One region of the Methylobacterium sp. Leaf94 genome, then DNA from elsewhere that is predicted to be linked to it. Evidence: riboswitches for the same ligand, from Rfam matches in the RefSeq annotation. Region 1 holds a riboswitch; each other region holds the start of a gene.
What was found. Region 1 has a riboswitch for cobalamin ahead of ASG63_RS06825 (TonB-dependent siderophore receptor). Riboswitches for the same ligand answer to the same signal wherever they lie in the genome.
Positions count from the first base shown of each region.

Region 2: linked by a shared signal. The riboswitch ahead of ASG63_RS09150 (CbtB domain-containing protein) and the one ahead of ASG63_RS06825 (TonB-dependent siderophore receptor) in region 1 are both predicted to bind cobalamin.
Region 3: linked by a shared signal. The riboswitch ahead of ASG63_RS06910 (TonB-dependent siderophore receptor) and the one ahead of ASG63_RS06825 (TonB-dependent siderophore receptor) in region 1 are both predicted to bind cobalamin.

Region 1 covers NZ_LMRM01000008.1:146,125-156,493, reverse strand. The annotation lists gene ASG63_RS06845 (FecCD family ABC transporter permease) at 1-786, shown strand, start outside; gene ASG63_RS06840 (ABC transporter ATP-binding protein) at 783-1,601, shown strand; gene ASG63_RS06835 (DUF6925 family protein) at 1,576-2,538, shown strand; gene ASG63_RS06830 (AAA family ATPase) at 2,553-3,083, shown strand; cobalamin riboswitch at 3,180-3,378, shown strand; gene ASG63_RS06825 (TonB-dependent siderophore receptor) at 3,489-5,597, shown strand; gene ASG63_RS06820 (DUF1624 domain-containing protein) at 5,597-6,778, shown strand; gene ASG63_RS06815 (hypothetical protein) at 7,543-7,791, shown strand; gene ASG63_RS06810 (hypothetical protein) at 7,788-8,018, shown strand; gene ASG63_RS06805 (replicative DNA helicase) at 8,015-9,424, shown strand; gene ASG63_RS24010 (YdaU family protein) at 9,424-10,368, shown strand; gene ASG63_RS06795 (hypothetical protein) at 10,368-10,369, shown strand, end outside.
Region 2 covers NZ_LMRM01000012.1:154,555-164,923, reverse strand. The annotation lists gene cobD (threonine-phosphate decarboxylase CobD) at 1-799, opposite strand, end outside; gene cbiB (adenosylcobinamide-phosphate synthase CbiB) at 812-1,813, shown strand; gene ASG63_RS09175 (DUF3616 domain-containing protein) at 1,810-2,952, shown strand; gene ASG63_RS25165 (hypothetical protein) at 2,939-3,076, opposite strand; gene ASG63_RS09170 (cobyric acid synthase) at 3,144-4,598, opposite strand; gene ASG63_RS09165 (hypothetical protein) at 4,595-5,311, opposite strand; gene cobO (cob(I)yrinic acid a,c-diamide adenosyltransferase) at 5,311-5,910, opposite strand; gene cobU (bifunctional adenosylcobinamide kinase/adenosylcobinamide-phosphate guanylyltransferase) at 5,907-6,440, opposite strand; cobalamin riboswitch at 6,526-6,718, shown strand; gene ASG63_RS09150 (CbtB domain-containing protein) at 6,757-6,933, shown strand; gene ASG63_RS09145 (CbtA family protein) at 6,961-7,731, shown strand; gene ASG63_RS09140 (DUF1636 family protein) at 7,724-8,164, shown strand; gene cobW (cobalamin biosynthesis protein CobW) at 8,161-9,195, shown strand; gene cobN (cobaltochelatase subunit CobN) at 9,205-10,369, shown strand, end outside.
Region 3 covers NZ_LMRM01000009.1:7,990-18,358, reverse strand. The annotation lists gene ASG63_RS06920 (SdrD B-like domain-containing protein) at 1-3,942, opposite strand, end outside; gene ASG63_RS06915 (peptidase) at 4,201-5,634, opposite strand; gene ASG63_RS06910 (TonB-dependent siderophore receptor) at 5,634-7,856, opposite strand; cobalamin riboswitch at 8,196-8,411, opposite strand; gene ASG63_RS06905 (DUF2934 domain-containing protein) at 8,583-8,771, shown strand; gene ASG63_RS06890 (hypothetical protein) at 9,817-9,993, shown strand; gene ASG63_RS06885 (hypothetical protein) at 10,026-10,369, opposite strand, start outside.

The DNA.
Region 1 (10,369 bases):
GGGCTCACCGGGGCGGCGATGCAGGGCTACCTGCGCAACCCTCTCGCCGATCCCGGCATCCTCGGCATCTCCTCGGCTGCGGCCCTTGGGGCCGTGGTGGTTTTCTATGGCGGCTTCGCAGCCTCGCTTAGCCTGGCCCTTCCGCTCGGCGGGATCGCCGGCGCCGCCGTGGCGGCGCTCGCCCTGAACCTCGTTGCCGCAAGAGGCGGCACCACGCTGGGATTAATCCTCGCCGGTGTCGCCCTGTCGAGCCTCACGGGTGCCATGACGGCGCTGGCGCTAAACCTGTCGCCCAACCCCTACGCGGCCCTGGAGATCGTGTTCTGGCTGATGGGGTCGCTCGCGGACCGCAGCATGGATCATGTCTGGCTTTGCCTGCCGTTGATGGCGGTGGGCTGGGGCCTGATGCTGTCCACCGGCCGCGCGCTGGATGCCCTGACGCTGGGCGAGGACACGGCCGCGAGTCTCGGCTTCCATCTGGTCTCGGTCCGCCTGCGCCTCGTCACGGGCGCGGCACTCGCCGTGGGCAGCGGCGTCGCCGTCAGCGGCGCAATCGGCTTCGTCGGCCTCGTGGTGCCCCACCTCGTGCGACCACTGGTCGGCGCACGCCCTGGTGCCAGCCTATGGCCGAGTGGCCTCGCCGGGGCCGCCCTCGTGCTTGCCGCTGACTTGGGCGTTCGTCTCCTGGCAACGCGGCCTGAACTCAAGCTGGGCGTGGTGACTGCCCTCGTCGGGGCGCCGTTCCTGATCGTTCTGTTGATGCGCGAACGGGGGCGCGGCGCATGAGCCTCGCTACCGAAGCCCTCGATGTACGCCTCGGCGGCCGGGCAGTCCTCTCCAGCGTGAGCCTGTCCCTTGAGCCGGGCACGCTCGTTGGTCTGGTCGGTCCGAACGGCGCTGGCAAGACCACCCTCCTGCGAGCCCTTGCGGGCTTGGTCGCCCCGACCAAGGGCCGCGTAAATATCGACGGTATGCCGCTCAAAGGCATCTCCCGCGACGCGCGCGCCAAGCGCATCGCGGTCCTTTTCCAGGGCGCGGGGGCCGGTTGGCCGATGCAGGTGCGTGACCTCGTCGCCCTCGGCAGGCTGCCGCATCGACGCGCGTTCGGTCGCCTCGATGGCGCCGATCACGCCGCCATAAATCGAGCGATGGCACGGACCGATGTCGCGCGCTTCGCCGAGCGGACCGAACCGACCCTGTCCACGGGCGAGCGGATGCGCGTGCTGCTGGCGCGGGCGCTCGCCGTCGAAGCGGAGTGGTTGTTGGCCGACGAACCGATCACCGCCCTCGACCCTGCCCACCAGCTCGACGCCATGACGCTGTTGCGGAGCGTGGCCCTGGCCGGCACCGGCGTCGTCGCCGTCATGCACGATCTGACCCTCGCGGCCCGGTTCTGCGACCGGATCGTGGTCCTGGGCGCGGGACGTGTCGCCGCCGATGGACACCCGGACGTTGCGTTGACCGACCGGCTACTTTCGGACGTCTTTGGCGTCACAGTTTGCCGTGGAGCTGGACCGGACGGAGTCCCCTACATCCTGCCCTGGAACCGTTCGGGGCCCCATACGGAGGAGATCGATGCAGCCTTCCCCAAACAGCCCTGATGCCACCGTCGCCCTTCTGCGCGGTGCACTGGCCGATCCGACCACGGCCTGGAGCCTGGGCAGCTTCGGTGCCATCGCCGAGTTCATGCGCGATCCCGACGAACCCGTCGTGGCGCTGCCGGACGAGCGCCTGGGACTTGCGACCACGCGCGGGGCCATCGCCCTGACCCCGAGCTCCGACCTGCGGCCCGTCGCCTACGAGACGGCCGTTTCGTCCGGCTGGAACCACGCCATCGCGCTTTGCTTGCCGGAGGCGACCTGCGCGATGAACCGCAGGACCGTGGTGACGGAGCTCGGGCCCGACCGAAACGCCGCCCGGGTCGAGGATCGCGACGGCATCCTGTTCGACCTCGGCCTCGGCCTTCTCGCCGTGGATGCCTGCGTGCGGGTACGCGATCCGGAGGCCGTCGAGCGGCTGCGGGCCGGCGTCGGCATGCCGCTATTCGACCACGCAAACCCCATCGGGCCGCATCTCGTCGCCATGAGCCCGCACCGGGTATTCCTGGCGCGGGCCGGGCGCGTCGAGGTCTATGCCCCGATCCCCGGGGCTGGCGGTACCAGTCCTGAAGGTCCGCACACGCACGTACTGCCGAAGCTCCTGCGCAGCGGTCGGACCCATGCCGCCACGACGCCGATCCCGGCGGGCTGGGTCCCCTGCGGAGGCCTGCACCCGGCCCACCCCTACAAGGACATGATGGGCGACCGCATCACCTTCGATACCGGCCGCTACGAAGCGTTCCAGGCGATGCTCGACCATTGGGGTGATCCGGAACTCGTGGCCATCAAGCGCGGCGGGCCCGAGGCGCCCGGCGGCACGGTGTCGACCCGCCACGCCCAGGGCGCACGCCGGGTCGCCGAGGCCCAGGCACGTTACCTGCGGGGCGAGATCATCGAGGCCACGGCAGGCGACGACGAGGATGCAGAGGCGGCGGCCTGACCGTGACCCGGACGGTGCCCGGCAGGAATCGGTGGGGTACGCCCCAGAGGGTAATCGGCCTAATCGGCTGCCCGGGCGCGGGGAAGACGACCTACGCCCGCCGCTTCGATCCGCTCGACGGCTGGGTCCACCTCACCCTCGACGACTTCCGTCAGACCCTCTGGCCGCCGCACCGGCAGGTCTACTGGGAACTCAGGCAGGGCTCACATGACGATGCGGCCCGGGACCTCCTGCACCGGGTCAAGGAAGCGGCCCTGGATGCCGCCCTGACGAGCGGCTTCAGCGTGGTGATGGCGGACACACATCTCATCAGACCCGTGTTCGAGCGCGAGCTTGGGATCGTCGCCCGACACGGGCTCACCGTGGAGTGGAAAGTGTTCGACGTGCCGTGGGAGGTTCTGAAAGTCCGCAACGCGGAGCGTGGTCGGGTGGACCCGTCGCATCGCCAGCCGGATGAGGTCCTCCGGTTCACCTACGAGGTTTTCCAATCCCCGGACGCTTGGTGGCGTAGCTTGTCGCCGCAGCAGGTCGAGGTCCTGACCTGACGGACGCAGCGAGCGATCCGTGTTCCCAAGTGTTGCCGGCAGGGCATAACCCCTCGTGCATTGCACTTGGTCCGTTGACGGGCATGGGCGTCGGCATGGTACCTCGGCTGTGACGGTTCCTCCCCGGAGGATCAAAAGGGAACGCGGTGCGGGGGTAGCCCCAACGCCGCGGCTGCCCCCGCAACTGTAAGCGGCGAGCCCTTCGCCACCGACGTCACTGAGCGGCCTCGCTCGGGAAGACGGTGAAGGGCGATGACCCGCGAGCCAGGAGACCTGCCGTCAGTCGTGGTCACACGCGAGACACGCTGGGCGGGGTGCCCCGGCGGGTGCGGAAGCATGCGCGCTGCGCGTGGTTCGGCCTCGTTCGCGGTGACGTGCCACTGCCGTCGCCCGAGGCCCATCAACGTGTCCCGTTCACCGTCCATCCCGCTGATGTCCGTGCTGGCCCTGTCCTGCGCGATCCCCACCGCCGTCGCCGCCCAGGGGGCGCCCTCGGGCGAGACCGCCGTGGTGCTCGACGCGCTTTCGGTCGAGGGTACCCTTACCGCCATGCCGACCTACCGGGTGCCCGAGCTCTACAGCGGCTCCAAGACGGTGACGCCGCGCCGCGACCTGCCGCAGCAGGTCGACGTGGTGCCCCGGGAGGTCCTGGTCGACACCGCCGCGACCCGGGTCGAGCGCGCCCTCGACTACGTACCCGGGGTCGGCAAGCAGAACGACTTCGGCGCCCAGAACCTCGCCCTCTACTCCGTCCGCGGCTTCGCAACCCAGGATATCTTCCAGAATGGGTTCAACATCGCCCGCGGCTACAACGGCGCCCCCGACACCCAAAACGTCCAGTCCATCGAGGTCCTGAAGGGCCCGGCCGGCGCCCTCTATGGCCGCAGCGATCCGGGCGGGACCGTGAATATCCTCACCAAGCAGCCCGTAGCGCGACCCTTCGTCGAGATGGGCACTCTGTTCGGCAGCTTCGGCAACGCACGCACCACGGTCGATGCCGGCGGGGCGCTGAGCGAGGACGGCAGCGTCCTCTACCGCTTCAACGGCGCGCTCGCCCGCCAGGACAGCTTTCGAGATTTCGTCGACGGAGATCGGGTGCTGCTCGCGCCGGTGGTGAGCTGGCAGGTCACCCCCGACACCAAGATCACGTTCGAGGCGCAGTACCTGCGCAACCGCCAGACCTTCGACCGCGGTACGGTGGCGGTGAACAACCGCCTCGGCCTCGTCCCGCGCTCGCGCTTCTTCGGCGAGCCGGGCGACGATTCCGTATCCGAGAGCGCGCTGCTGCAGGTGCGGTTGGAGCACGCCTTCAACACCGACTGGCATTTGCGCGTCGCCACCCACCTTAACACCGGAAGCCTCACCGGCCTGCAGACCGGCACGACCGGGATCCTCGACGACGGCCGCACGCTGCTGCGCGAGTTCCGCCAGCACGACTTCACCTGGGGCGTCGCCATCGGGCAAGCCGAACTCGTCGGGCGCTTCGAGACCGGGCCCATCGCCCACACCTTGCTGCTCGGCCTGGAGCACGAGCGCTACAACAGCACCGAGAACCTCCTGCGCTCGACCCCGCGCCTCGACCCCTTCGCCATCGACCTGTTCAACCCGGTCTACGGGCAGGCCAAGCCCCCGTTCACGCGCCGCTACAGCGCAAGCGAGAACGTCGGCAACACGGCGGTCTACCTCCAGGACCAGATCGCCCTGAGCCCGGAATGGAAGCTGCTGCTGGGCAACCGCACCGACTTCTACAACCAGACCTTCCGCGACAAGGTCGCGAACGAACGGACCGAACAGGACCGTACCGGCTTCTCGCCGCGGGCCGGGCTCGTCTACCAGCCGCTGTCGTTCCTGGCGCTCTACGGCAACGTCGCCGCCTCGTTCCGCCCCAACACCGGCTTCGACAGCGCCTCCCGGCCCTTCGCGCCCGAGACCGGGTTCGCGTACGAGGTCGGGGCCAAGCTCGACCTGTTCGACGGCCTCAGCGTGACGGCCGCCGCCTTCCACATCGAGAAGGAGAACGTGCTCACCACCGATCCGGCGGACTTCTTCTTCCAGATCGCCGCCGGGGCCGTACGCAGCCAGGGCTTTGACGTCAGCCTCGTCGGGCAGGTCACCCCGGAGTTCCGGGTGATCGGCGGCTATGCCTTCATCGACGCGGCCGTCACCCGCGACGAGGTGCTGCGTCCCGGGTCACCCCTCCTCAACATCCCGCGCCATAGCGGCTCGCTGCTCGGCATCTACGAGGTCCAGGCCGGCGACTGGAAGGGTTTTGGGATCGGCGGCGGGTTCCGGGCCGTCGGTTCGCGCCTCGGCGACAGCGGGGTCGAGAGCTTCCGGCTGCCCGGCTACGTCCTGACGGACGCGCTGGCCTACTACCGCTATGAGAACCTGCGCTTTGGGCTCAACGTCGACAACATATTCGACGAGACCTACTACGAGCGCTCCTACAACACCTTCTGGGTCGGCGTCGGCGAGCCGCGGCGGGTCACCGTCAGCATGACGGCACGGTTCTGATGGGCGAGCGTCCGGAGCCATTCGAGGCGTCCGCCGGCATGTCGGCCCTGTCCGGCCGCATCGCGTCAATCGATGCCCTGCGCGGACTGGTGATGGTGCTGATGCTGCTCGATCATCTGCGCGAGACCTGGTTCCTCCACGTTCCCGTAGCCGACCCGATCGACGCTCGGACAACTCTGCCGGCCGTGGCCCTGGCCCGTCTCGTCGTCAGCCTGTGCGCACCCATCTTCATCGCGCTGACCGGCGTGGCAGCTTTCCTGTTCGGCACCAAACATTCGCTGGCCGAGACACGAGCCTACCTGCTGAAGCGTGGCCTCGTTCTAATGGCGCTGGAGGTCATCTACCTCTCGGAACTGTACTGGGGCGTCGCCAGTCCGACGATTTGGCTGCAGGTGATCTGGTGCATCGGCATCTGCATGATCGTCCTGGCGGTGCTGATCGGCCTGCCGCGTCCGGTCCTCTTCGTTGTCGGATCGCTGATCGTCTGCGGACACAACCTCCTCGACCCGATCCACCTCCAGCCTGACCAACCATTTTTCGCTGTCTGGGCGATGCTGCACCAGCGTGACGTCATCGCGCTGCCCTTGGGGCTGGTCGCAAAAACGACCTATCCCGTGTTCCCGTGGATTGGCGTGATCGTGCTCGGCTACGCAGTCGGCCCGTGGTTCCTACCGAGCGTCGAGGACCGCACCCGCGAGCGCCGGTTCCTGGCCCTCGGCTGCGGGATGCTCGTCGCCTTCGTGGTGCTGCGCCTGGCGAACGGGTATGGCGACAAGCCCTGGTTCGTGGTCGAGGGCGATGCACTTCGGACCGCGATGAGCTTCCTCGCATTGACGAAGTATCCCCCCTCGCTGCTGTTCCTGCTGCTGACGCTCGGAATCGGGGCGCTCCTCCTCGTTGCGCTTGAACGAATGCGCGACGCCCCAGTCGTCGCGGCCTTAGCAGTGTTCGGCGGTGCGCCAATGTTCTTCTACTTGCTCCACCTGACGATCCTGCGGCTCCTGTACCATGGTGCCGCCGCCATCTGGGGCCCGACGCAGGGCAGCGTGTTCGGCGTGGAAGATTATGGCTGGGTGCTGGCCTGGTACGTCGGCCTGGTCGTACCCTTGTACTGGCCGACGGCGTGGTTCTCGCGCTTCAAAGTGGCACGTCGCGATATCGCCTGGCTCAAGTATCTCTAGTTTCAAAGCACAACTTGGTCCGATCGTCTCGTCCCCTCTCCGACGAATTGCTTTACGATATATTGCGCAAGTTATTCCTTAGCACCAGCCATGGTCTTAGATTGATTGCGCAATGACGCGCGGGTCCCAGTCGCCCTTATACAAACGACCGCTTTCGAGCATCAACGAAGCTTTGGTGAACGACCAGTTCGGGTCGTAAGCAGCTATTCGAACGGTCAAGCTGATTAGGTTCAGACCATAACCCCGGCACGCGGGTACGAGCTGGGATCGCTCCGGACGCCGCCGATCTCTTAGTGCCCCCTGACAGCCTGGAAACAGTCACGTGGTCGCCGGAGGGAGCCCTGTATCGCGTGGTGGGCGACCCGGAGGCGGAACAGCATCACCGAGGACGAATGCCGCCGCCGGGAGGCACTGGCGAGCGCCGTATTCAGGGCATGCGGGTTGGACCTGATGGCCTTCAACGATGCAGCTCGCCGCCCAGACGTGGTTGTCCCGGTGCTTTGCGACCGTTGGGATCGAACTGGTTTCGGAGAACTGGGCAGCTGAAAAAGACTGCACCCCCAGTGCACCCCACAGCGAATAACCTGGGGTGCAGGGTTAGCGGCCATTCCCGCTAACATACTGAGATTGTTTGGTTAGTTTGGTGGGTGCACAAGGGTTCGAACCTTGGACCCGCTGATTAAGAGGCCTCTGAAAGCCTAGCAGTCTCAAAGACCATTTCGACAAATTCCCTCTTCGTTCCTGCATTGTAGGAAAAGGGAAATTTGGCCTTGTCGAAACGAGAGTTGATCCCCCCTCCCCCCTCGAAAACGAAGAACGCCGTCGCGGGGGTGAAGGCCCGCAACGGCGCTAAACAGAAGACCCCGGGTAAGAGCTTCGGTGCGAAGAATACCGCCGCGCGGCCCGCGCTGGCAAGTCGCCTCGTCGCGCTGATCGGCCGGGACGGCACGGTCACCGCCCTCTTCAACCGGCCCGATGAGATGCGTGCCTTCCTGCAGGGAGGCCGGGCATGAGCGACCTCCGCACCATCGCCACCGTCCGCAAGAACAACTCGGAGGAGATCCGGGTAAGCGTCGCCATCCATGATGGCTACGCCCTCGTCGACATGCGGGTGTTCTCGGCGCCCCGCAGCAGCCGCGGCGAGCCCGTGGCGACCAAGGCCGGCATCTGCCTCACTCGGACCAAGCTGCCCGAACTCATCCTGGCCCTGCAGGCCGCAGAGCGCGAGGTGATGCGATGATGGGCTCCACCATGGTGCCCGACGTGGTGCCCCCGACCGCCTTCGACAGCGAGCAGGCCCTGCTCGGCGCCATCCTGCACAACAACGACGCCCTCGACCGCGCCCGCGATCACGTGCAGCCCAGCGACTTCTTCGAGCCGCTGCACCGGCACATCTTCGAGGTGATGATACAACGCCGGGATGCCGGCGAGGCCATCGACTTCGGGCTGATGAAGGCTGTCCTCGGCAACGCCGACCTCGGCGGCCAGACCGTCGGCGGATACCTCGCCAAGCTGGTCTCGGAGGCGATTACCGTCAGCGGCGCGGCGAGCTATGCCCGGCTGATCGCCCAGGCCGCGCGGATGCGGCGAGTGCTGGAGACCTCCCAGGCCGCTGTCGCAGCCATGACAGACGGATCGGTGCGAAGCCCGACCGAATACGCCGCCTACATGATCGAGGCGCTGGACGAGGTCGCAAGCGCCGGCCTTAGCGAGAGTGCCCGGCGCGTCACTCTCGGCCAGGGCGTCGCCAGCGTGCTCGCCCGGGTAGATCAGACCCGGATGGGCAAGGGCATCATCGGCGTGCCCTACGGGGTGCCGAAGCTCGACACCGCCACCCTCGGCATGCGCCCCGGACAGTTCGTGGTGCTCGCCGGCCGGCCCGCCATGGGCAAGACCACGGCCGCTCTCCACATCGCGCTGACGGCCGCGCGCCGCAGTGGAGCTGTCGGCCTGATCTCCCTGGAGATGAACGCCGAGGAGCTGTCCGAACGCGTACTCTCGGCCCTGGCCTACAATCCGCGGGAATGGGACCAGATTACCTACCGGGCCATCGCCGAGGCGCGCGGACTGTCAGAGACCGCCATGGGCCGCCTGCGCGATGCGACAGAGGCGTGCGCCGACATCCCGCTCTGGATTGAACAGCAGCCCGGCCTCACCCTCTCGCAGATCTCGGCCCGGGCCCGGCAGATGAAGCTTAAGGCCGAGCGGATGGGCATCCCGTTCGCGGCTCTCATCATCGACCACATCGGCTTGATCCGCCCGTCCAAGCGCTACTCGGGCAACCGGGTGCAGGAGATGACCGAGATCAGTTCCGGCCTGAAGGGGCTGGCCAAGGAGCTCGGTATTCCGGTGCTCGGCTTGTCCCAGCTCAACCGCGAGGTGGAGAAGCGCCAGGACAAGCGCCCCATCCTCTCAGACCTGCGCGAAAGCGGGTCGATCGAGCAGGATGCCGACGTGGTGCTCGGGCTGTACCGCGACGCCTACTACCTCGAGCACAAGGCTGACCGAACCGACGTCGAGGAGGATCGGCTCGCGCGCACCATCAACACGCTGGAAATCGAGATCCTAAAGCAGCGTTCCGGACCCACGATCCGGATCGAGTGCTTCTGTGATGTCGCCTGCAATGTCCTGGCGGAGGCACGCTGATGGTCGGTTTCTACAAGCACGACATCCCCGCCTGGATGAACGGCACCGAGACACTGAGCGACAGTGCTTATCGCGCCTACCACGTCGTCATTCAGCTCATCATGCTCAACGAAGGGCCAATCGCCATGAACGAGCGTGGCCTGTCCGGCCGCTGCAACATGACCGTGAAGGCGTTCGGACGGGCGCTCGCCGAACTGGTCGCAGCCGGCAAAGTCACGGTGAAAGACGGGTGCATTCACAACGCGCGGGCGGATCGCGAGCTCGAATCGGTGATGAAAAATCGGGAAAATGCTGGGAAAGGCGGAAAAACCCGAGCAATCCGCGCAGAAACTCAGAAAAACATCCCGGATGAGACGCCTAACCCATTGGAAACAAACGATGCGTCTCAAGCGACGCTAGAAAACCTTTCAAGCCTAAAAGAGAAGAGAAGAGAAGACTCCCCTATAGTCCCCAAGGGGACAGACCCGCCGGGCTTCGCCGAGTTCTGGTCCGCCTATCCGAAACGAGACGGCGACAACCCCCGGAAGCCTGCCGTGAGGGCCTACGCCAAGGTGATCCGCGACGGAGCCGACCCGGCCGCGATCCTCAAAGCGGTCCGCGCCCATGCGGCCGACCTGCAGGCCAAGGGCAAGGTCGGAACCGAGTTCGTTCCTCTGGCAACGACCTGGCTCAACCAAGCCCGCTTCGAGCGCTTCGCCCAAGGTGGGGGCGTCGATGGCAGCAGCGCCTCCGCGGATCCGGCCGCCTACCTCGCCACGCTCTCGGCTGACGACTGGCGCGGGCACCTACGGCGCTGGAAGACCACCGGTGGGCAGTGGACGCTGGCGCAGAGGACGCCGCCCCCCGACGATCCTCGGACGCTGGTCCCGGCCGGCGTGCTCGCCGAATTCGGGATCCTCCACACGGCCCGGCCGAGCCTCACGCTGCTGACGGGGACAGGCTGAT
Region 2 (10,369 bases), on a different contig from region 1:
GGTCGAGGCGCGCGGCATCCGCGGCCCGGGCGATGGCGGCCTCCCGCCGCCAGGGCGCGTCGGACAGGGCGGCGCGCCCGATGGCCAGCGCCGGGCCCGAGACCGCCCAGGGCCCGAGCGCCTCCGCGAGGGCGGCGGCGAGGCCCGGTTCGCCGAGGGCGAAGCCGAGCCGGATGCCGGCGAGACCATAGGTCTTTCCGAAAGAGCGCAGGACCACGAGGCCCGGGCCGAGGGAGGGCCCCAGGGTCTCGATCGGCTCCAGGTCGGCGAAGGCCTCGTCGACGACGAGCAGGCCCCCGCGGCCCGCCAGGTCGTTGGCGAGCGCCCGCAGCGTTCCGGCCTCCCAGGTCCGTCCGTCCGGATTGTTGGGGTTCACGACGACGACCACGTCCGTGTCCCGGGCCGCCCCGAGCCCCGGTACGGTCACGACGGCGTGGCCGGCCCGGGCCCAGGCGGCGGCGTGCTCGGCATAGGTGGGCCCCACCACGGCAACGCGGGCGCGTGTCACGAGGCGCGGCAGGGTCTCGATCAGGATCTGGGTTCCGGGCGCGGCGACGATCCGGTCCGGATCGGCCACCCCGTAGGCGTCGGCGGCGGCCGCGCGCAGGGCGCCGAGGTCGGCGGCCGAAGGCAGGCGCCGGAAGGCGCTGGCGTCGAGGGCCAGACACGGATAGGGCACCGGATTGATCCCCGTGGAGAGATCCAGCCAGGGCTCGAGCGCTTGCGGGAAGAGGCGTCGAGCGGCATCGAGATCGCCGCCATGGGCGATTCCGTCACCCATCCCCGGGCCGCGCGCCATCACCGAGACCGCATGTCCTGGACCGCCCTCACCCATCCGCCCGATACGCTCATCGTCCTAGTGCTCGCCCTCGCCGTCGAGGCGACAGCCGGCTATCCGGACCGGCTCTACAGGGCGCTCGGCCATCCTGTCACCTGGATCGGCGCGCTGATCGCGACCCTCGACCGCCACTGGAACCGGGGGGCGCCGGTTCGCCGCCGGCTCGCGGGCGTGGCCGGGCTCCTCGTGCTTCTGGGGGTCGTCGGCAGCCTCGCCCTGGCCCTCACCGCCCTGGCCGGCGCCGCCGGCCTCCTGCCCGCGCTCCTCGTCCTCGCCCTGCTGGCGGCGAGCCTGCCGGCCCAGCGCAGTCTGCACAGCCACGTCGCCCGCGTGGCGGCCGATCTGCGGTGCGAGGGCCTCGCGGGCGGACGCCGCGCGGTGTCGATGATCGTCGGGCGCGATCCCGAGACCCTGGACGAGGCCGGCATCTGCCGGGCGGCCATCGAGAGCCTCTCCGAGAACTTCTCCGACGGCATCGTGGCGCCGGCCTTCTGGATCGGGGTCGGCGGCCTGCCCGGCGGCGCGCTCTACAAGGCGATCAACACCGCCGACAGCATGATCGGCCACCGCACCCCGCGCCACGAGGCCTATGGCTGGGCCGCCGCCCGCCTCGACGATCTTGTGAACCTTCCGGCCTCGCGGCTGACCGCCCTGCTCCTCGTCGCGGCCGCGGCCGTCCATGCCGGCGCTTCGCCCGGCCAAGCCTGGCGGGCGGTGCGGCGGGATGCCGGCCGCCACCGCTCGCCCAATGCCGGCTGGCCGGAGGCCGCCATGGCGGGGGCTCTCGGCTTGGCGCTCGCCGGCCCCCGAACCTACGGCACCACCCGCGTCGCGGATAGCTGGATGGGCGACGGGCGCACGGAGGCGACCCCGGCCGACGTGGAACGGGCGCTTGCGCTCTACCGCACGGCATGCGGATTCCTGTTCGGGCTCGCCCTCCTCCTCTTGGTCCTCCTCAAGGTCGCCCTCGCATGATCCGGTCGAAGACGACACGCCTCGGGCGACGGGGAGCCCTGGCGCTGGCCGCCCTCGGCCTCGCCGCTCCGACCCCCGGCCGCACCGCCGAGGGCCTGCCGACGCCCTACACCGTCACCCGCGATTTCGACGGCGAGACGAAGGGCGACGGGGCCTACGACCTCAGCGGCATGGCCTGCCGCCCGACCGACGCGGACGGCAGCCGCCTCTGCGTCGTGGTCAACGACGAGAACCGCGGCGCGCAGTTCGCCCGCCTCGCCGGCACCACGCTGACGCCCGGCGCCACCGCCTACGACCTCGGCACGGCGCCCTCGCCGGCCATCCGGGGCACGCCCCCCGCGCAGTCCCGATGCAGCGGCGGTCCGGGCAGGTTCGATCAGCTCGACGGCGAGGCCGTGGCCTATGCCGAGCCCTTCTTCTACGTCACCGGGTCGCACGGCTGCACCCGGGGCAAGCGCAGGTACAAACTGTCGTCGATGATCCTCACGCGCCTGCGGCCGAACGCCGACGGCACCGCCGCCGCGGAGACAGTGAGCACCTACCGCCTGTTCGACGCCCTGATGGCCTCCGCGCCCGTGCGCGACTCCGTGCTGCGCGACCTGGAATTCGATTGGAACGCCTTGCCGCCGGAGGGCACGCCGCAGCCGAACGGCCTGAACGTCGAAGGGCTCGCGGTCGTGGGCGGGCGCCTTTACGCGGGCCTGCGGGCACCGAGCCTCGCGGGCAAGGCCTTCCTCGTCTCCGTACCGGTCGAGGCGCTGTTCGCGGATGGAAACGCCGCCCTGTCGGCCGAAATCGGCACGATCCCCCTGGAGGCCGGACCCGATGCGGGCGTCCGCGACCTCACGATCCTGCCCGACGGACGGATGCTGGTGCTCACGGGCTCGTCCCGCAACGGCCTGCCCGTTCCCTTTCGGCTGTCCCTCGTCGACCTGCCCTCCGGCGCCCTGACCCCCGTCGCCACCCTCGCGCCGGTCCGCGGCGAGAACCAGAAGGGCAAGGTCATCGACGGCAAGGCCGAGGCCGTGGTCCCGCTCGGATCGGGCCGGGTCCTCGTCCTGTTCGACAGCCTTCGGAACGGGGCGCCGCACGCCTACGCGGTGCCGATCCCGGAGAGGGGCGCGCCTACGCCCCCCTGAGGCTCGGGCCGGCTTCCGCCGCGCCCCGGCGCGCGGCGTCGCGGCGGAGCGCCGAGAGCACGACGAACATCAGGCTCGCGCCGAGGCCGAGGCAGGGGTCGATCCGGGGCGGGGACGGGATCATGGAGGCTTCCTCGCCGCACCCGTCGCGAGGCAGGCGTTCCGGCGCCAAGCCTAAAACCGTCGGGACGCTACGAGGCCAGGGCGAGCAGCGCGTCGCAGGCGACATGCGCCTCGCAATGATCCGCGAGCCGGTCGAGTACCGCCTCGATGCCGGCCTCGTAGGCCAGCCCGCTCGGGGCCGCCCCCAGGCGGCCGAGCCAGGCGCCCCGCTGGCGGTCGTCGGCGAACAGGCCGTGCACGTAGGTGCCGGTGACGCGGCCGTCGGCCGAGACCGCGCCGTCGAGGCGCCCGTCCGCGAGCCGGATCGCCGGACGCGCGGTGTCCGGCCCGGTGGTGTCGCCCACATGCATCTCGTAGCCCGAGAACGGCACGCCGTCCGGCTGGCTCGTGCCGGTCACGGCGGCCAGATGCTTCACCGGCGTCATCACGGTCTCGACGTCGAGGAGCCCGAGACCCGGCACGGAGCGGGGCGCACCCTCGATGCCGTGCAGGTCGTCGATGCGCCGGCCGAGCATCTGGTAGCCGCCGCACAGCCCGAGCACCCGCCCGCCGCGCCGGACATGGGCGCGCAGGTCGATGTCCCAGCCCTCCGCGCGAAAGGCGTCGAGGTCGTCGATGGTGGTCTTCGAGCCCGGCAGGAGCACGAGGTCGGCCACCGGGATCGGCTCGCCCGGGCGCACCAGCACCACCGCCACGTCGGGCTCGGCCCGAAGCGGGTCGAGGTCGTCGAAATTGGCGATGCGCGGCAGCACCGGCACGGCAACGACCCTGCGCCGGGCCGATCCGGTGTCCGAGCCCGCGAGGCCGAGGGCGTCCTCCGCCGGCAGGCGCGCCGCGTCGGGAAAGTGCGGGATCAGCCCGAAGCTCGGCCAGCCGGTCGCCTGCGCGATGGTGGCCATGCCGTCGGCGAACAGGCTGGGATCGCCGCGGAAGCGGTTGACGAGGAAGCCCCGGATCATCGCGGCGTCCTCCGGGTCGATCACCGCCTTGGTGCCCACGAGGCTGGCGATGACGCCGCCCCGGTCGATGTCGCCGAGCAGGATCACCGGCGTGCCGGTGGCGCGGGCGAATCCCATATTCGCGATGTCGCCGGCCCGCAGGTTGACCTCGGACGCCGAGCCCGCCCCCTCCACCACCACGAGGTCGGCTTGCGCCTTCAGGTACGAGAAGCTCTCCAGCACGGAGGCGAGGAGACGCGGCTTCCAGGCCTGATAGTCCCGCGCCCTGGCGGTGCCGACCATGCGGCCCTGGACCACGACCTGGCTGCCGGTCTCGCTCTGGGGCTTCAGCAGCACCGGGTTCATGTGCACCGAGAGCGCCACCCCCGCCGCCCGCGCCTGCAACGCCTGGGCCCGCCCGATCTCGCCGCCATCGGCGGTGACGGCGGCATTGTTCGACATGTTCTGCGGCTTGAAGGGCCGCACGGCGAGCCCGCGCCGCGAGAAGACCCGGCACAGCCCGGCCACGATCAGCGACTTGCCGACATCCGAGCCGGTGCCCTGGATCATGAGGGCGCGGGTCATGGCTGCGGCCCGTCCGACGGGGATGCGGCGCAGGCCGGATCGGCGGGCCGCGCGGCGCGACGAAAGGCCAGGATGGCGGCCCCGTAGGTCTCGACCACCTCCGAGAACGGCACGCGCTCCGCCGTGAACAGCACGGCCCGGTGCCGGAACAGATGGTCGGGAATCGCGAGGTCGCCGCAGGTCGACGCCGGGGGCGGCGCCTGCTCCCACCCTTGCGGCAGGGGCTGCCACAGGAGTTCCGCCCCGATGGTCTGCCGCGTCGTGCCGAGGGCCTGGACCGCCCGGCCGAACGGCGTGTCGGTGGTCTCGAGCAGGCGGTTCATCTCCGGGGTCAGGCGCTCGGGCACGTACCAGTTGTCCGCCTCCGACAGGACGTGGTCGCCGCAGGCGAGCCGCACCTGACGGTAGCGGAGGACGGTGTCGGGGACGGCATTCAGGCGCCGGCGCGTCTCCTCCGAGGCGGGCTTGTCCGCGCCGCGCTGCCGATTCGCCGCGAGCCGCGGCGTCGCGGCCATGCCGTGCTCGGCGCACCAGCCTTCGAGGGTCGCGGTGGCGGAGCGGCTGGCGAGCAGCCGGGCGTTCAGGCCCTCCACCACCGCCAGGGCCTCGACGCGGCCGAGATAGCTGGCCGGCCAGGCCAGCGCGGTTTCAGCGTAGGCCGGATGGATGCCCGACAGGACAAGGAGCCCGACCGGGCCGAGGACGAAGCGCATCAGAATTCGATGCCCACCTGCGCCTTCACCCCGGCGGCGAAGTGATGCTTCACGACCGCCATCTCGGTGACGAGGTCGGCGGCCTCGATCAGGGCCGGCTTGGCGTTGCGGCCGGTGACCACGACGTGGAGGTCCGGTCGGCGCGCCCGGAAGGCCGCCACCACGGCCTCGAGATCCAAGTAGTCGTAGCGCAGGGCGATGTTGAGCTCGTCCAGCACCACGAGGCGGATCGTCGGATCGGCCATAAGGTCAAGGGCCTTGGCCCAGGCGTGCTCGGCGGCGGCGATGTCGCGAGCCTTGTCCTGGGTTTCCCAGGTGAAGCCCTCGCCGAGGGTGTGCCAGTCGATCCGGTCGCCGAAGGCCGTGAGGGCGTGCTTCTCGCCGGTGTCCCAGGCGCCCTTGATGAACTGCACCACGCCGACGCGCCAGCCGTGGCCCAGCGCCCGCAGGATCAGCCCGAGGGCCGCCGTGGTCTTGCCCTTCCCGGGCCCGGTGTTGACGATGAGGAGCCCCTTCTCGATCGTCTTCTCCGCCACCTCGGCATCCTGGACGGCCTTGCGCTTCTCCATCTTTTCGCGATGGCGGTCGGCGTCGGTCATGGGGTGGCTCCGGGTTGGGGTTTCACGACCAGGGGCAGGCCCGCCACCGTGAGGACGACGCGGTCCGCCTGGGCCGCGAGGCGCTGGTGCAGGCGCCCCGCCGCATCGCGGAAACGGCGGGCCAGCGCGTTGTCCGGCACGATCCCGAGGCCGACCTCGTTGCCCACCAGGACCACCGGGCCGGGGGCCGCCGTGCAGGCCGCGAGCAGCGCGGCGGTGGCGGCGTCCACGTCGGCCTCCGCCAGGATCAGGTTGGTGAGCCAGAGGGTGAGGCAATCGACCAGCACCGGCCCGGTCGCGGCGGCGACCGCCTCGGGCAGGGCGAGCGGCACGTCCTGCGTGATCCAGCCGTCCGGGCGGCGGGCGCGGTGGAGCGCGATGCGCTCGCGCATCTCGTCGTCCCAGGCCTGGGCGGTGGCGAGGTAGAGCCAGGGCCGAGGCTGCGCCTCGATCAGCCCCTCGGCATGGGCGCTCTTGCCGGAGCGCGCGCCGCCGAGCACGAGGGTCAGTCTGGGTGGAGGATGCGGCATGCGGCCTGCTGTGCCCGAAATCGAGGTCCCGGGTCAAAGGCGGGAATCCGATCCGGGCCGCGTTGTCAGCGGATCGGCAACCGCGTAGAAGCGTGGATCGGACGGTGCCCCGGCGACGGGGTGAAAAGGGAATGCGGTGAGGGGGCGACCTCGAAACCGCAGCTGCCCCCGCAACTGTGAGCGGAGACGGGACTGCCATCAGCCACTGGAGCGATCCGGGAAGGCGGCAGGACCAGCGACCCGCGAGCCAGGAGACCTGCCGTCCTCCCGCTCGATGCTTGACGGCCGCCGGCGGGGCGGCCAGGAGATGAACCCGATGTCGACCAACACCCTCGTCCTGACCGGCACCCGCACCAACGAGCGCCTCGGCGCCGTGCTCGTGGCCGCCTTCCTCGGCCTCGGCCTCGTGTTCATGGCGGGCTTCGCCCCCGCCATGGCGCTGCACAACGCGGCGCACGACTTCCGCCACAGCCAGAACTTCCCCTGCCACTGAGCGTCTCCGCTTAAGGCAGACAATCCCATGATCATCCGGCTCGTGTCGGCGGCCCTGGTCGCCGGCTTCCTCGCGGCCGTCGTCGCGACGGGCCTGCAGCTCGCGCTCACCTCGCCGCTCATCATCGCGGCCGAGCGCTACGAGACGCAGGCCTCCGCCGCCCCCGTTCGGCCGACCCCCGCCTCGCTGATCGTCCGCGTCCATGGCGGTCACGATCACGGCACCAAGGATCCCTCGGTGGCGGGCGGCGAGGTCGCGCCCGACTGGCAGCCCGGCCCCGGCCTGCCGCGCATGGCCTTCACCGCGCTCGCCACCCTGGTGGGCGGCGTCGGCTACGCGTTCCTGCTCGGTGCCGTGCTCCTGGCCTGCAACCGCGAGCCCAGCCCCGAGACCGGCCTGCGCTTCGCCATCGGCGGCTTCCTCGCGGTGGCGCTGGCCCCCGCCCTCGGCCTCGCGCCGGAACTCCCCGGGATGGAGGCCGCGCCGCTGGCCGACCGCCAGTTCTGGTGGGTGATGACCGCCGCGGCCACCGCCATGGGGCTCTACCTCATCGCGATCCGGCGGGCGCCGATCACCATCGCGGGCGGCATTGTGCTCCTCGTCGCGCCCCATCTCGCGGGTGCGCCGGAGGCGAGCCACGCCGCCTCGAACCTGCCGGCCTCCTACGCCGCGCAGTTCGCGGCGCGCTCGCTGGGCATCGCCTTCGTGTTCTGGGCGGTGATCGGGTTGGCCTATGGCTGGGCCTGGGGGCTGTTCGGCAAGACCCGGCCGACCCACGCGCGGCCGACCCATGCCTGACCACATGCCCGACCCGCGGCCTGACACGGACCACGCCGCCGTCACCCTCTACGTCTGCGCCACCTGCCGGACGGCCGGCGACGCCTCGGAGCCGCGGGCGGGCGCCCGCCTGCTCGCCGCGCTTCAGGACGCCGTGAGCGCCGGCGGCCACCCGGGCATCACGGTCGAGAGCGTCGAATGCCTCTCGGTTTGCAAGCGCCCCTGCACGGTGGCGGTGGCCTCGCAAGGCCGCTGGACCTACGTCTACGGCGATCTCGACCCGGTCGCGTCGGCCGGCACCATCCTGGACGGCGTGGCGCTCTATGCCGAGACGCCGGACGGCATCGTGCCGTGGAAGGCCCGGCCGCAGGAATTCCGCAAGGGCGTCGTCGCCCGCCTTCCCCCATTCCCGCCGCCCGTCGCGGCGCCCCCCCTTCCGGACGCCGCCGAATGACCCTCGTCGCCAAGATCCCCTGCACCATCGTCACGGGCTTCCTCGGGGCCGGCAAGACCACCCTGGTGCGCCACCTCGTGGAGAACGCGAACGGCCGGCGCCTCGCCATCATCGTCAACGAGTTCGGCGACATCGGCTTCGACGGCTCGTTCCTGGCCGCCTGCGGCATCGAGGGCTGCGGCGACGAGGACATCGTCGAGCTCGCCAACGGCTGCATCTGCTGCACCGTGGCCGACGATTTCGTGCCGGCTCTGAACAAGCTCCTCGACCGGGCCGATCCGCCCGAGCACATCCTGATCGAGACCTCGGGCCTCGCCCTGCCCAAACCCCTGGTCCAGGCCTTCCAGTGGCCGGCGATCCGCTCGCGGGTGACGGTGGACGGCGTGGTCGCGGTCATCGACGGCCCGGCCGTGGCCGCCGGCTTCTTCGCCGACGATCCGGCGGCGCTCGCCGCCCAGCGCGCGGACGACGCCAGCGTCGACCACGACAATCCCCTCGAGGAGGTGTTCGAGGACCAGCTCCTCTGCGCCGACCTCGTGGTGATGAACAAGGCCGACCTCCTCGACGAGGCCGGGCGCGCCAAGGTCCGGGCCGAGGTCACCGAACACCTGCCCCGCGCGGTGAAGATGGTGGAGGCCGAGCACGGCCGCCTCGACCCGCGCGTGATCCTGGGGATCCAGGCGGCGGCCGAGGACGACCTCGACGCGCGTCCGTCCCACCACGGCGAGGGCGAGGACCACGACCACGACGACTTCGATTCGGTGGCGCTGCCGGTGGCGGCCACGGCCTCGGCCGAGGACCTGGCCATCCGCGTCGCCCGCGCCGCCGAGACGGAGGGCGTGCTGCGCATCAAGGGCTTCGCCGAGGTTACCGGCAAGCCGATGCGCCTCGTGGTCCAGGGCGTCGGTGCCCGCATCGCCCACCATTACGACCGCCCCTGGAAGTCCAGCGAGCCCCGCGACGGCCGCCTCGTGGTGATCGGCCTCAAGGGGTTCGACCAGGCCGCCGTCGCCGCCGCCTTGGCGGGATAAGCGCCCGCCATGCACCTGATCCGCATCGATACGGTCTCCCTCGACGAGGGCGAAGCCGCGATCGATCTCGGTCAGGCGCCGGGGGACATCGTCTTCCTGTCCTTCACCGATTCGGATCTCTTCGGCATGGCTGGCGCCCACGCGGCGGTCTTCCCGCCGGGTTCGGCCGGAGGCCCGACCCTGCGGCTCGCCAAGCTCGCGAAACTTCGCCACCCGATGTCGGTCGACCTCTACGTCGAGTCGGTGATCGCCCAGGCGCGGATGGTGGTGATCCGCTGTCTCGGCGGCCTCGATTACTGGCGCTACGGCATCGAGCGCGCCAGCGCGGCCGCCCGCGCCGCCGGGGTGGCGCTCGTGGTGCTGCCGGGCGACGACCGGCCCGACCCGCGCCTCGACGCCTATTCGACGAAGCCGGAGCTCGCCCCCGACTTCGACGCCTATTTCCGGGCCGGAGGCACGGCGAACCTGCGCCGCCTGGTCGGGCGCATGGCCGCCGCGATCGGATATCCCGCGGCGGTCGAGGCGCCCCTGCCCCTACCCCGCGGCTTCGTCTGCTGCCCGGGCTGCGGCCCCGTCGCGGACGGGCAGGCCCGCGCCGCCGGACGACCGTTCCAGACCGCCCCGGCCGAGGCGCCGCTGGCGCTGGTCGTGGTCTACCGGTCCAGCGTGCTCTCGGGCGACACCGCGCCGATCGCCGCGTTGGGCGCCGCGCTCCAGGCGCGCGGCCTTGCGGTGCTGGCCGTGGCGGTGTCGAGCCTGAAGGACCCCGCCGCGATCGCGCCCCTCCGGGCGGCCATCGCGGCGCATCGGCCCGCCATCGTCATCGCCGCCACCGCCTTCTCGGCGCGGGAGGATGCCGGGTTCGTCCTCGATGCCGCCGATTGCCCGGTCCTACAGGCCTTCAGCATCGGCGCGGCGCGGGACGCCTGGGCCGCCTCCGCCCGGGGCATGGGTGCGGCCGACCTCGCAATGCAGGTCGCCCTGCCGGAATTCGACGGCCGGCTCTCCGGGTTTCCGATCTCGTTCAAGGAGGAGGGTCCGGAAACCGAGGGCTTCGCCGAGCGCCGTGCCGTGCCGCACCCGGAGGGCATCGCGGCCCTGGCCGAGCGTGCCGCCGCCTGGATCCGCCTTGCCCGGCTCCCCCGGGCCGAGCGCCGCCTCGCCCTGGTGCTTT
Region 3 (10,369 bases), on a different contig from region 1:
GGTGAGCGGATCGACACCGGCCGCGGCCACGTCCGGATTGGCCGCCAGGTAGCCCGATGTCGAGAACTGAGGGTTGGGATCGCGTCCTTCGCGCCAGCCCCATTCGGCAAAGTGCCGATCGGGATCGACGCGCGCCTGCCAGACATCGCGGTTCTGGGCGAGGTAGAACAGATCGTCCACGAGGGGGGATCCGTCGGCCTCGTCGATCGTGCCGTCGGTGAAGTGAAGGCGGCCGATGCCGGTCACGTCCTGGACCGTGCCATCCGGCCCCGTCAGCACCGCCGCCCCGTTCTGATAGGTCAGGATCGCCTGCGTGAAGGCGAAGGCGAAGGTCGCCTCCGCAGCGGGGCCGTGCGCCGCGACGCCGGTGGTGAGGGTGGCCGAGGCGGTGGCGCCGTCGCTGTCGGCGATGGTGCAGGCGAAGGAATCGGCCCCTGGGCTCCGCCCGAGATAGGCGTAGCGCCCGTCGGCGCCGATCGTCAGGGCCCCGTGGGGGCTCGCGAGGGTGACGGTGCCGCTGGCCGGCACGGCGGTGGTCGCGCCGTCCTCCGTGCGCACGGCCGTGACGTGCAGGGCCGCACCGCCGAGATCGACGTCGTTGGCGAGCACGTTCCCCGTCGCGAAGGTGTGGGCGTCGAGGGCGGCCGTATCCGCCGCCGCGATCGGGGTGCCAGCCACCGTGAAGCTGAAGGCGACCGGATCGGCGGAATTGCCGGCCGCATCCGTCGCGGTGGCGGTGAGGGTGTGGGGGCCGAGGCCGAAGGTCTGGCCCGAGGCGACCACCGTCGTGCCCCCGCGGAACGTCACCGGGTCGGTGCCGTCGACCGCATCCGCGGCGGTGGCGGCGAAGGTCACGGCGGCCCCGGCCGCGGCGGTCGCCTGGATCGTCGTCGCCGGGGCCGTGACGGCGATGACGGGTTTGGCGGTGTCGGCCACCGTGAAGCTGAAGCCGACCGGATCGGCGGAATTGCCGGCCGCATCCGTCGCGGTGGCGGTGAGGGTGTGGGGGCCCAGCCCGAAGGTCTGGCCCGAGGCGACCACCGTCGTGCCCTCGCGAAACGTCACGGGGTCGGTGCCGTCGACCGCATCCGCGGCGGTGGCGGCGAAGGTCACGGCGGCCCCGGCCGCGGAGGTCGCCTGGATCGTCGTCGCCGGGGCCGTGACGGCGATGACGGGTTTGGTGGTGTCGGCCACCGTGAAGCTGAAGCTGCGCGTCGTCGCGTTGCCGGCCGCATCCGTCGCGGTGGCGTCGACCGTGTGGGCGCCGACGGCGAACACCTGCCCCGAGGCGACCACCGTCGTGCCCTCGCGAAACGTCACGGGGTCGGTGCCGTCGACCGCATCCGTGGCGGTGGCGGCGAAGGTCACGGCGGCCCCGGCCGCGGAGGTCGCCTGGATGGTGGCCGCCGGAATCTGGGTCAGGGCCAGGGACGGGGCTGTGGTGTCGACGGTGAGGGTGCCGGGCATGGCCGTGGCGAATCCGGCCGGGGTGACGGGGCTGCCGTCGGTCCCGGCCAGGGTGGCGTTGGTCAGGTCGATGCCGGTGACGGCCAGGTCCTGCGCGGTCTGGCCGGGGGCCACGGTGTAGGTGAAGCGCAGGGTGCCGGTTCCCGAGCCGCCCGCATAGGCGGCGGTGGCGCCGGTGTTCAGGGTCAGCACGGGCGTGCCCGTCACGGCGACGGCGTCGGTGAACTGGACCGCGAGGGTGACGGCGGCGCCGGCCTTGAGCAGGCCGTTGCCGCCGCCGTCGATGCCGGGCCCGCTGTCCGCGATGGACTGGACCGCGATCGGGCCCGCCTGGGTGACGGCCTGGGAGACGGCGAGGCCGCGGGGGTCGACCCAGAGGGGCAGGTCGTTGTCGTCGTAGATGGCGGCGCCGATGCCGGGCTGTCCGGGCAGGGCGATGCGGGCGCCGCCCCATCCGTAGAACAGCTCGGTGGCGGCGGGGACGTCGCGGTCGAAGGTGAGGCGCAGATGGCTGGCGTCGACGATCTCGGCCCTGGTGGCGAGCGCCTGGCTGGCGGCGGCGTTCCAGTCGGGGCGCAGGCTCCAGCCGGTGCCGGCGGCGGCGACGCTGCCGAGGGCCTTCAGGGACGTGGCCTGGTCGAACGCGACGGTGAGCAGGAGCTGGTCGGGGGCGCCGGCCACGCGCTCGGCGCGCACGACCCGGGGGCCGTCGTCGTCAATGTCGCCGGAGGCGAGCGCCAGGGGCGAGCCCGGCAGCGCCGAGGCCCGGAACGTCTCGGCGACCGACAGGGCGATCCGATCGAAGATCTGAGTCGCGTCGGCGCGGCTGAAGTGAACGCTCCCCGGCTGTCGGGTGATGCCGTGGCCATCGACGTCCATGTCGACGTCGCTGGCCTGGCGCGCGGCGTAGCCGGCGTTGAAGCCCTTGTCCTCCGTCAGCTCGGCCTGCCCGACCCGGATGGCCTGGTTCTGGACCGGCTGCGTGGACTGCACCGCGGGCGTCTGCGCCGGGAACGGAATGGCGTTGACGAACAGGTAGGGGACGGTGGCGGCATCCTGGCCGAGCACGCCGCGCACGAGGCCGGCCTCGTAGCGCACGGCGCTCTCCCACATGGCGGGCGTGAGAGCCGCGTTCTGGCTGTCGTTCTCGTTGTGCAGCCAGACGACCGCGGTCGGCGCGGCCTTCTGCGCCGCGGACCGTTGCCCGATCGTGCTGAGAAGGCCGATTTCCTGGGCGTTCGCCGTCCATCCGTTGCGGTAGTCGCCGTTGACCGGGCTCAGCCAGTCGGTGAGCATCCCCGTACCCGGCCATTCCGTGTTGGCACCGTCGGCGTTGTCGCGCGTGCCGATCACGTTGACCTTCTGGCGGACGCCGTCGAACCCGAGCTGCGCCTCGATGGCCGCCTCGAGCTTCGGCAGGTCGCCGTACAGCGTCGGGAAATAGGTGTTCGACTGGCCGCGCAGGACGACGTTGAGGACCGTGGCGGCCGGAATGGCGCCGGTCTTGTCGAGGACCGGATCCGGCGCGAACCCGACATTCAGCTGCGCGTTCGCGGCCCCGCTGGCGAGACTGCCCGTCGCGAGGGTCGTGGTGGTGGTGCCCTTCAGGCCTTCCGGGGTCGCCACGGTGACGCGATAGCTCCCGGCCGTCGTCCCGAAGCTGTAATGCCCGGCGGCGTCGGTGACCGTGGTCTTGAGCGCGAATCCGGTGGCCGCATCGCTGAGGAGCACGCTGGTGCCGGCGAGGCCCGCCTCGCCGGGGCCCTGGCGTCCGTTCCCGTCTCCGTCGGCGAAGATCGTCCCGGACAGGCTGACCGTCGGGGGATTGTTCCGGACACCGAAGTTCTGCGACGCGATCACCGCGCCGCTGGTGACGACCTCCTTCAGCGTGGTCACGCCGCTGGTGAGCTTGCCGTCCGGGGCGGTCACCGCGACCGTATAGGTCCCCGGGGCGAGGTTCTGGAAGCTGTAGACCCCGTTGGTGCCCGGCTTGAAGGGGTCCTTGTTGCTCGACGTCGTGCTGGCCAGGAGGACGCCGATGTCGTTGTACAGATCGACCGAGACGCCGTTCGTCAGCACTTCGCCCGCGTTGAAGACGCCGTTGCCGTTCGTGTCGTTAAAGATGATGCCCGCGATGCTTCCGGTCTTGTAGAACCCTTCGTCGACGGTCGTCTTCGCGTCGCTCGGGACGCTCACGTTGGTGACGAGCGTCTGGCCGTTCGCGTTCGTCGTCCCGGCGCTGCCCCGGTATCCGGCCGCGGCCGGCGTAAAGCGCATCGCGTAGGCGCCGCCGGCGAGAGCGGTGAAGGCGTAGGCCCCGGTCGCATCGGTGCGGACCGTCTCCAGGGCGGCCCCGCTCCCGTCGGCGGCGAGCAGGTCGACCGAGACGCCCGCGAGGGCCGTCTCGTTGGCGTCCCGCGTGCCATTGCCGTTGGCATCGGTAAAGACCGCCCCGGACAGCGTTGCGCCAGCCATGCCCTTCCCCCCTGATCGCTGACGACGCTTTGCCGCGTCGCCGCTTTATCAGTCTAGGGTGAGGCGTCTATTGCCTGGAGGCAATGGACTATAGTGACAAGGCGCTCTATTTATCGGAGTCATGTTGCCATAGCTCCGAAGAGCCCGGCCCATCGATCAGCACAGGCGCGTCCGGGCCTCAAGAGCAGGGCGCGAGGATGTCGGCGCGGGCGTGGAAGATCCGGCGGCGATGATCGCGTCGCGGGGGGCGCGGCGCCCCTACCCGAGCCGCGCCCTGCGCCGCAGGCGGCGCCAGCCCAGCACCACGCCCGAGAGGGCGATGGTCGCGCCGAGGCCGTTGAGGAGCCACATCACCGCGTCCCAGGCCGGGCGCGCCTGGAACAGGTTTCCGAAGTCCAGGCGGTGGGGTGCCTCGAACAGCCAGCGCTGGAGCCGGCCGCTGGCATCGAGGCGGTCGAGGAGCGCGCCGGTCTCGGGGTCGAGGTGGAGCCAGGTCGCGGCCGGGTCGTCGAAGCGCACCCGCAGCACCGGCAGCGGCCGGGTGTCGTGGTGGGGATACCAGTAGGCGTCGTAGGCGGTCAGCGTCTCGGTCGCGGCGATGCGGGCCTCCGGCCGGGCGCGGGCGGCGGCGGCGCGCAAGATCGCCTCCGTGGGCGGCGGGACCGCGACCCGGCGGCCCCGGGCATCGGCGGCGACCAGCACGGGCTGGCCGCCGACCTGCGTGAACCGGACCTCGACGATCCCCGGCCGCGCCAGGCCGTCGAGGGCCGCGCGGCCGACCGCGGCCGGGGGCCCGGCATAGGCCGCCTGCAGGGCCGCCGGGGGCGTGCGGGGCGAGAACCAGTGGTTCGGGTTCATGGAGAGCCAGCCGCTCGCCACGAAGCTGAGGAGGCTCAGGCCCCCGAGGGTGCCGAGGAGGTGGTGCCAGCGCCCGAGGCCGCGATAGGGGCTCACCCCCGCGGCGTAGGGCCGGCGCAGGCGCAGGCGCCAGATCCCCAGGGCGAGGCCGCTCAGCACCCCGGCGGTGGCGAGGCCGGAGACCCAGAGCACGGTGCCGCGCCAGAGTTCGCCCCGCGCCCGCAGGGGCGTGGGGTAGAACCAGTGCGGGATCGCCCCGAGCCAGTTCCACAGGCGCTCCCGGCGGGTGGTGTCGAGGACGACCGCGCCCGTACGGGCCGAAACGTAGAGCTCGGTGCCGGCCGCGTCCCCGAGCGCCACCACGTGGAAGGGGCGCACCGGGTCGTAGCGGTCGCGCACCGTCCATGGGTCGCGGCTCACCGCCCGCACGGTGGCGCCCTCGCCGAACGACGCCCGGGCGGCCGCCCCGTCGATCTCGCCCAGGGCCTGCCCGGTCTCGGCCGAGACCACGTGCCGGGCGTCGTCGCGGGTGGTGACCTGATAGACCGGCGCCCCGCCCCGCATGGACAGGCTGAGGCCGCCGGGGGCCGGGTCGAGCCCGGCCCGGGCCAGGGCCGCGTCCGGGCCGAGGAGGACCCGGTCCCAGGCCAGGGGCGCGAGGCGGGACAGGCGCTCGGCCTCCGTCAGGGCCGGAAACGCCACGTAGAGCATCACCAGCCCCGACAGCACCCAGGCGGCGAGGAACAGCCCCGTGGCGATGCAGAGCCAGCGGTGACCGAGGATCAGCCCGCGCTTCAGGGGCTTCAGAAAGGCCCGTTTCGGAGAGGCCCGCATCAGAACCGGACGCTGTAGGCGACCTCGACGGAGCGCGGCCGGCCCAGCAGCCAGTTGGTGCCGACCCCGTTCACCGCGTTGCCGCTGATCGCGTAGATCGTGTCGAACAGGTTGTAGGCGCGCAGCGACAGGCGCGAATCCGGCGTGACCTGGTGGTCGAGCCCGGCATTGACCAGGGTGTAGGCCGGGCGCTTCGCCTGGTTGCCGAAGTCGCTGAAGGTCTCGCCCACGTGCTGCAGGCCGACCCGGGCCTCCCAGGCCGGGGCGAAGGCGTAAGTGACCCAGAGGTTGCCGACGCGCTCCGGCACGTCGATGGGCTGGCGCCCGGCATAGGACACCACCGCCCCGCCGACCGCCTGGTCGAAGGTGTCGTACTGGGCGTGCAGCAGCGCCAGGTTGGCGTCGATGCGCCAGGCCTCGGAGAGGTGCAGGCTCAGGGCCGCCTCGACGCCGAGGGAGGATTGCTGCCCGACCTGGGTCGAGAGCGTCGGCTGGCCCGGCACCGCCGAGATCAGGTTGTCCTTGACGATGCGGTAGCCGGCCAGCGTCCACTCGGCCCGGCCGTCCCAGGCCACGCCCTTGGCGCCGACCTCCACCTGCTCGCCGGTGGAGAGCCGGAAGCTGGCGAGACTCTGCGACAGGGAGATCAGGCTGCCCACCGGATCGGTGGCGGTGGCGTACTGGGCATAGAGCGCCAGCAGCGGCGTCGGGTTGTAGACGGCGCCGAAGCGGTAGCTCAGCGCCCGGAAGTCGCGGTCGAAGGTGTTGCCGGTGACGAGGTCGGTCCGCTGCAGCACCGGCGCGTCGTAGCGCACGCCGGCCAGGAGCGAGACCTGGTCGGACAGGATCAGGCGGTTCTCGGCGAAGACCGAGGCCTGGCGCGTGCTGGTGGCGTAGGCGGGCCGGGCGCGGCCCTCGGCCGGGAACAGGCCCGGGTCGTAGGCGAAGGGATCGACGCTGGTGGTGGTGTCGAAATAGAAGTTGTTGGTGTGCCGGAAGGCGATGTGGTTCACGTCGAACCCGGCCAGGAATTCGTTGCGGAAGCCGAACAGGGTGCCGCGGAAGGTGGCGTCGAGGCGGTTCCCGATCTGCTCCTGCTGGTGGTAGATCTCGAGGTAGTCGGAGCGGTCGATCCGGCCTGTGCCGCGGTTGAAGGCGTATTGCTCCACGTCCCGCCACTGGCGCCGGCTCTGGAGCCGGTAGGCGGTGTTGCGGACCGTGACGTCGGCGCTCGGCGTCCACTCGGCGCGCAGTTGCGTCCAGTTGTCGGTCCAGAGGATCTGGGCGTCGCGGACGTTGTAGTTGTTGAACCGGAGGGCGTCGCGGATGCGCCCGTCGACGAGGGGCGTGCCCCAGTAGCGGGCCGGCTCCTGATAGCCGAAATCGTGGCTCAGGGTGACGGCGAGGTCCGGCGTCGCCTGCAGGGTCAGGGCGCCCGAGACCGCGAGGTTGCGGAAGCTCCCGTCCGGGGCGATCCAGCCCTCGGCCCGGTTGCCGCTGATGTTGAGGCGGTAGGCGAGCGCCTCCCCGATCGGGCCGCCGGAATCCAGGGCCAGACGCGCCAGACCGTCCGAGCCGACCGCCGCGCGGGCCTCGTTGAGGGGCGTGAAGACCGGCTTCTTGGTGACGACATTGATCACGCCGCCGATGGCGCCGTCGCCGTAGAGCACGGAGGCCGGCCCGCGCAGCACCTCGATGCGCTCGACGTTCCAGGTGTCGAACGGGAAGGTGACGGTGCCGGCGCCCACGAACAGGCGGGTGCCGTCGTAGAGCTGCTGGATCGAGTTCGGGCCGGAAAAGCCCCGGGCCGTGAAGGCGCCGTTGCCGTTGCCCGGCGCCGCCACCGTGGTGATGCCGGTGGCGTTCTGGGTGACGGCCTCCGCCACCGTGTTCTGGCCGCGCAGCCGCGTGGTCTCGCCCGCGATCACGTCGACGCTGGCGGGGGTCTCCAGGGCCGTCAGGCCGAGGCGGCTGGCGCTGCGGCCGGGGCTGCGCAGGTTGAGCCCCTCGGCGGGCGCCGGGCCGCCCCGCCCGGAGCCCGCGACCTCCAGGGTCTCCAGGGTGACGGCCGGCGGGACCTCCCGGGTCTCGGCCTCGGCGGAGATCGGCAGCAGGCCGCCGAGCAGGGCCGCCAGGGGCAGGACGTGTCGCGACGGCAAGGTCGGGCCTCGCCGCGACCCGCGCGCGTTCGCGGTTCGGGACGGGATGGGGGCGACGGGCATAGGGTAACGGGATGTGGGGCAACCGGACATGGGGCAACCGAACAAGGGCGCGGGCATCGGTCGGGGCCGACCTGCCGTCTCCGCTAGACTGAATGTTATAACATTACAATTGGCAAGCGGGGCCCGGGGCCGGCGTGTCCGCGGCGCAGCCGTCACCGGGCCGCGCGGGGCGGCCGGAGGGAGCATGCGGGAGCAAGACTTGCGGGCGAGGACGGGCATCGACGGGACGGCTGACGCGACGAGTCGCGCGGAGTGGCACGTCACCGCGAAGAGGTCGGTCCGTTCGCGGCAAGCGAACGCCCCGACACCCACCAGGACACCCCGCCCGATGCGTTTCGCGTGTGACCACGACTGACGGCAGGTCTCCTGGCTCGCGGGTCACCGCCCTCCCATCGTCTTCCCAGGCCCGGGTCCTGACGGACCGTTCACCCAGTGACGTGTTGATGAGGAGCTCGCCGCTTACAGTTGCGGGGGCAGCCGCGGCCTCGGACTCTCGCCCTCACCGCGTTCCCTTTTGATCCTCGTTAAAGAGGAACCGTCGCGGGTAAGCTAGGCCGTTTCCGGCGCCGCCGTCAAATCCCCCGGGGTTCGGCAGCCTGCCCGGCGAAGGGGGCGACCGGGGCGGCCTCACGCGGATCGGGGGACAAATCCCGCCGTGGAGCGTTGGCCCCGCAGGGAGAACCGGGCTGTGACGCTGTGACCGAGACTGAAGGAGCAGAGAGCACGATGTCCGAGGATGGGATCACGTTCGAGCGGATCCGCGAGCGCGCCCATGAGATCTGGGAGCGCAACCACCGCCCCGAGGGGTTCGAGGTCGAGTTCTGGCTGATGGCCGAGCGGGAGCTGCGGGCCGAGCGCGCCCGCAACGCCCCGAAGTCGGCCGCACCGGCGCAGGAGGACGCCGCCTGTCCCTGACGGCGCCGGGGACGGGCTCGGGGGCGGGTCGCCTCAGCCGCTCGCCGCCACCGCGTCGTGGTCCGCGAACAGGATCGCGTGGGTGAACGGGCCGTCGACGCGCATCAGGTCCCGGACGAGGGCCTAGGCGGGGACGTCGCGGACGGCCGCCCAGGCGCGGTAGCAATTCGGTGGGACCCGTCCCCGTCCGGTCTCCAGCTGCGAGAGGACAGTGTCGTATTCGGCCCCGACCACATTGGCGAGCGGGCGCCGGCATAGGCCGCGCGCCGCGCGCAGGGGCTTCAGGAAGCGACCGCCCTCCCGGCCCGGTTCCGACACCCCCGCCGAATCCGGGCGTTGGCGGTGAGCGGACACGTGGGACATCCCCCCTCGGACAGCATGGGGAGGGCGCAGGCCCGGCCGGCGCCGTCGCGACGCCGCGGGCGGGGGCGCCGTTCGACGCGCCAGATCCGGCGGCGCCGCCGGGCTAGTCGGAAACAGCCCGGACTGCGCCGTGATCCGTGGATCGGGACTTCCCGTTCGGGAACGCTCCGTTCCCGCGTCGCCTGCGCCCGCACCGGATGTGCCGCGCGCCATGAGGGCGCGGGCGACGCGGTCGGTGCTGAGCGACGGCTTAGGGCGCGATACGGCCCGTGCGGGCGACGGCGATCGCCTTCGGGTTCTTTATCGAGCGATTGCCGGAGAAAACCAACGATCCCGAACCGCGTGTCGACGGGCCCGCGATCCCGCCGCGGCGGGCCGCCTTCCGCCGCGCCGGGCACGGGGTCTCGACCCTCATGGTCCTGGGGCTGGGGTTCGGACTGGCTCTAGCCTGGGTCGTCTTCCTCTGTTGGGTCGCTCACGGAGTGCTAAGGTTGATAATGGACTAACGACCGCAGTGCAGCTGAAATTGTGCAAAGCACAAAAGTGCTGTTTATTTCCGCTTGTGTCCTCTCAATACCTAGGTAGTCTGGCTTCCGGTGTCGTTGGTGCGCAAATGCTTCTGATCTGTTTTGCCTCGCTTGGAGCTGCCGCAAGCCAGGCCGTGCGCCTGCCGGGTCTTCTGGTGATCGTATCGCTGCTGGCGGTGGCGATCGGCATCGAGGGGGCCCTGGAGCAGCGTGCCCTCGCGATCGTCCTGACCGATGCGGTCTGGATGCTCGTGGCGGTGGAGGCGTCCTATGTCGCGGCTTCGCTGCTCTGGACGTCCGAGGCCTCGCCCGCCGAACCCCGGAAGGCGTGAACCTTCGGGGCGTCCGGCTGAGCCGGCGCGCCCTACCGGAACGGGGGCTCGGGCTTGAGCAGATGGCGGGCGACGATCGTGCCGCCCAGCGCGCCGAGGAGCGCGCCCGATCCGCTGGCCATAGCGTCGATGACCTGCGCGGTCCGGCCGGGCACCCAGCGCTGGCCGATCTCCATGACGACCCCCAGGACGGTGAGCGGCACGCCGATCCGCCACCAGCGCAGCCCGGCACCGTAGCCGAGGACGAACAGGCCGGCGGTCCCGCCATACGCGATGGCGTGCTCGACCTGACCCGGCAGGGAGGTGCGCGCCTCCCAATCCCGCGGAATCCAGGAGAGCCAGACCAGGGTCCCCACGCTCAGCCAGGCCGCCGCGC